Regions from separate parts of the Pantoea sp. X-Soil-OKNW-556 genome, predicted to be linked through region 1. Evidence: predicted binding sites of a transcription regulator. Region 1 holds the regulator's gene; the other holds the start of a gene.
The links. Region 1 encodes LexA, which represses DNA repair genes until DNA is damaged. Its sites were predicted from a motif close to TNCTGTATGTACATACAGNA; they were not measured.
Positions count from the first base shown of each region.

Region 2: AC6I8T_RS12770 (DinI-like family protein) is a predicted target of LexA. The motif match lies at 1,031-1,050, and genes of this name have one in related genera.

Region 1 covers NZ_AP035990.1:372,544-374,746, forward strand. Annotated here, with positions in the region: gene plsB (glycerol-3-phosphate 1-O-acyltransferase PlsB) at 1-32, opposite strand, end outside; gene AC6I8T_RS01640 (diacylglycerol kinase) at 158-526, shown strand; gene lexA (transcriptional repressor LexA) at 632-1,246, shown strand; gene dinF (MATE family efflux transporter DinF) at 1,337-2,203, shown strand, end outside.
Region 2 covers NZ_AP035990.1:2,704,659-2,706,861, forward strand. Annotated here, with positions in the region: gene AC6I8T_RS12760 (DUF6388 family protein) at 135-458, shown strand; gene iraP (anti-adapter protein IraP) at 656-949, opposite strand; gene AC6I8T_RS12770 (DinI-like family protein) at 1,087-1,326, shown strand; gene AC6I8T_RS12775 (hypothetical protein) at 1,344-1,610, opposite strand; gene AC6I8T_RS12780 (hypothetical protein) at 1,780-2,043, shown strand.

The sequences.
Region 1 (2,203 bases):
AATTTATAATAAAGTTTACGCCAACCTGACATAGACAACTTCAAGCCTCTTGTTAGCAAAGCGCGGCAAGCATACCAGAATGCGCCGCGAAAATCTGTGGCTGCACCACTCCGGCTGCCCAGACATTGACGTCAAAACGAGTAAAGGGTTCAACGACATGGCAAATAACGTCACCGGTTTTCTCAGGATAGTGAAAGCAGCCGGTTATTCCTGGCAGGGATTGCGCGCTGCCTGGACACATGAAGCAGCGTTTCGCCAGGAAGCTATTGCCGCATTAGTGGCAATTATAGTGGCGTGCTGGCTGGATGTTGATGCGATTTCCCGCGTACTCATGATTGGTTCCGTAGTGCTGGTGGTCATTGTTGAGATCCTGAATAGCGCCATTGAAGCCGTGGTCGACCGCATTGGTCAGGAACGCCATCCGCTGGCTGGACGCGCGAAAGACATGGGATCGGCCGCCGTGTTGCTGGCTATTTTACTGGCGCTGTTTGTCTGGATCGCGCTGCTTTGGTCACATTTGCGATAAGGATTCCGGATTCATCAACTCGCTGATTTTTCCCTCAGTTTTGGTTTCCATTTCACCAATACCTGTATATACTCACAGCGACTGTATAAACAACCAGGGGGCGGGATGAAAGCGTTAACCAGCAGGCAGCAACAGGTCTATGATCTGATTCGCGACCATATTAACCAGACGGGCATGCCGCCAACGCGTGCGGAAATTGCTTCGCAGCTGGGCTTCCGCTCACCTAATGCGGCAGAAGAACACCTGAAAGCATTAGCGCGTAAAGGCGTTATTGAGATCGTTTCCGGCGCTTCGCGCGGCATTCGTTTATTGATGGAAGAAGAAGCCAGTGAGGGGCTGCCATTGGTTGGCCGTGTCGCTGCGGGTGAACCTTTGCTGGCGCAGGAGCACATTGAAGCGCACTACCAGGTCGATGCTAACCTGTTCAAACCCAGCGCTGATTTCCTGCTGCGTGTCAGCGGCATGTCGATGAAAGATATCGGCATTATGGATGGCGATCTGCTGGCGGTACACAAAACACAGGAAGTGCGTAACGGCCAGGTTGTCGTCGCACGTATCGATGACGAAGTCACGGTGAAGCGCTGGAAAAAGCAGGGCGCAATTGTGCAACTGCTGCCGGAAAACAGCGACTTCCAGCCGATTGTTGTCGATACCCGCGAACAATCCCTGACGGTAGAAGGGCTGGCGGTAGGCATTGTGCGTAACGGCGAGTGGCTCTGATACCTTGATTCCCCCTGCTACGGCAGCCTTCTGTGCTGCCGTGGTTTTATTCTCTGACAAGACGGTAGTGCAGCAAACCGGGACGTGCTGATGCAGCTGTTTTCCTCCTCTGACAAAGCACTCTGGCGGCTGGCGCTGCCTATGATTCTCTCCAATATCACTGTTCCGCTACTTGGCGTGGTTGATACCGCCGTCATTGGTCATCTCGATAGTCCCATTTATCTCGGCGGTGTGGCGGTTGGCACCACGGCGACCAGTTTCATCTTTATGTTGCTGCTGTTTTTACGTATGAGCACCACCGGGCTGACTGCTCAGGCATTTGGTGCTGGCAACAAAAAGGCACTGGCTCGGGCGCTTACCCAGCCTTTACTCATTGCCCTGGTGGCCGGTGTGCTGTTTATTTTGCTGCGCACGCCAGTCAGTAATCTGGCAGCGGTGCTGATGGGTGGCAGCCAGGAGGTCCAACAGCAGGCGCAATTGTTCATTCAGATTCGCTGGCTGAGCGCTCCCGCCACGCTGGCAAACCTGGTCATCCTCGGTTGGTTGTTGGGGGTGCAATATGCGCGTGCGCCAGTGGTGCTACTGGTGGTGGGGAATTTGGTCAATATCCTGTTGGATCTGGCGTTTGTGTTGGGGCTGCATTGGGGCGTAGCAGGTGCCGCAGCAGCAACGGCACTGGCTGAATATACGACACTTGCCGTCGGATTATGGATGGTGGCGCGTGTATTGAAGCTGCGCGGAATTGATTTGGCGATGCTGCGGGAGAGTTGGCGCGGTGATGCTGCTCGTCTGTTTCGCCTCAATCGCGACATTATGCTGCGCTCCTTCCTGCTACAAATCTGCTTTGCTTCCCTGACGATACTCGGTGCACGTATTGGCCCGGATGTGGTAGCGGTCAATGCGGTGCTGTTGATGTTTCTGACTTTCACCGCGTATGCACAGGATGGCTTTGCTTAT
Region 2 (2,203 bases), 2.3 Mb from region 1:
TCGCTTCAATGGCGGCTACGTTATAATTTTTCCAGGGCGTTGCGCAAGGTATCTGCACAGGATCTGGCTGGTTCCTGACAAGCTGACGCATGCGCGCTACACTACGCGCCGAGTTTATTAGCAGGAACCTCCGCATGAAAACGCCAGAACAATATTACGCCCAGGCCCGAGAAATGTTTTTTGCCGCCCATCCTGATTTCCAGGCGGCGCTGGATGAATTGACAGAGAATGATGCGCAGCAAGCGGGCATGACCCTGACTGCGCTGCACCAGTGGCACGCAGAACGTATCTATGCCGCGTTCTTACGCCAGAAGAACCTCGACGGCATGCTGTTTTCTATTCAGCTCGCCGAACCGGATAAAGCGGTGGCCGCAGAGGCCATCGAAACCTACCTGAAATCTCACGCGGCGGCGTTAGGTATGACGTGGGAAGAGTTCTGTATTAAGAACGAACTTTAAACACTTCAGTTTTGCGTGGTCGCGATTTCACACCTCCTACCACTCAAAATGATCAGGATAAAGTTGTACAAGGACGAAAAACTTGTATAAGTTAGTTCTACGACTTCGGTCGTAGATTGTCCTTGAACGAATGGTGCTTTTGCACCGCCTCTGGAGGTGTTGCTGGATTTCCACCTCCAGAGGTTCTATTTTTTCACTTACTCTTCACGTTCTATCGCCTTCACTTCGACATAACGCGCCACTGCCAACAGGCGATTGATATGGGTCAGCAGCAGATCCACATCAGACTGCAAAAACTCTTCAGAGGAGCGAGACGCGGTGACAATCGCATCCTGTACCGTTTCACTGATGGTCAGCGAATTATCCTGCTTTGCCTGAATCAATAACGCGGCCAGCAACAGCGACTGCGCTTCGACCTGTGCCATCAGCTCTTTCGCTTCCACATCCATCTTTGCCATCTTAAGTAAAATATCGACGACCAACTGGCGCATGCTTCCCCTCCTGGCGTGAAAAAGTGACGTGGTGAGAGACAGGTCGAGAAAATTATCAGCTTTCCCCTTCCTGCCGCTTGATACTGTTTTTATTTACAGTAATATGACGCTCTGATTGATTAAATGGAATGCCCTGAATGTTTGTGGAGCTGATTTACGACAAGCGCAACGTCGCAGGATTACCCGGTGCGCGCGAAATGATCTTGCAGGAACTGGAAAAACGCGTGCAGCGGGTATTTCCGGAGCTTGAGGTACGGGTCAAACCGATGGAACGGAACGCCATTGAGACCGATATGAGTAAAAATGATAAAGCCACCCTGTCACGCATCATCGAGGAGATGTTCGATGAAGCCGATATGTGGCTGGTGGCCGACTAAATCACCGCGTTGGTGGCTTAGCGCTCCTGCTCGTTATGATTGACGGCGATTTCCATATCCTGAATCGCCTGATCAATATCGTCCAGCAGTTTTCCCTGCTTATTAATCAACGTATCGAATCGTGCGGCATATTCTTTGTCTTTATACTCACCGGCATCAAAGGCCAGCCAGTGACTGGAAAGAGTTTCGGTGTTGGTCTGCGCATAATGACGCATCTCTTTTAGCTGTGAGGTGACATCACGCAGGTAGTCAGTTTTGGTTTTGATTGCCTCTGAATCACTCATGCTATATTCCTTTTCTGTGAAAATTACCCATTTAAATAACGCTTCAGTGATTAAAGGTAGTTAAATATATCGATAACGCATTAGGAATAATCGGATCTGACTTTTCTACTGAGGCTGATGCCCTCGCTGCCGTGTGCCGGCCATGCAAATGACTCGCCGAAAAGTATCAATGCAAAAAACCCGCTCACAGGCGGGTCAAGTAACACAAAAACTACGGCAAAAATTACAACACGTCGGTCAAGTGATCGACGACAACCCTTCCGTTTACATCGGTTTGCGTAATACGGTAGCTGACATTCCAGGACCGCTGGATGCACAGTTTATCAAACAGGGAGACATGGCCCTTATGTTCACCATTCTTCCCGACAATACGCCATTCGGTAATATCTTCCTGACCGCGATTGTTGAGCCTTTGTATGCTCTGTTCTACTAAGCGATCGCTATCATCAATCTTCAAATAATCACGCAACATTGTGCTCACCTCCCGTTAACGAAGGTCACACTACGCTTTTTATTTGTCGTTTCAATCTAATATTTTTATCGTTAACCATAACACGGTCGGATGCAGAAAGAATCCGATTTGACGTAAACAG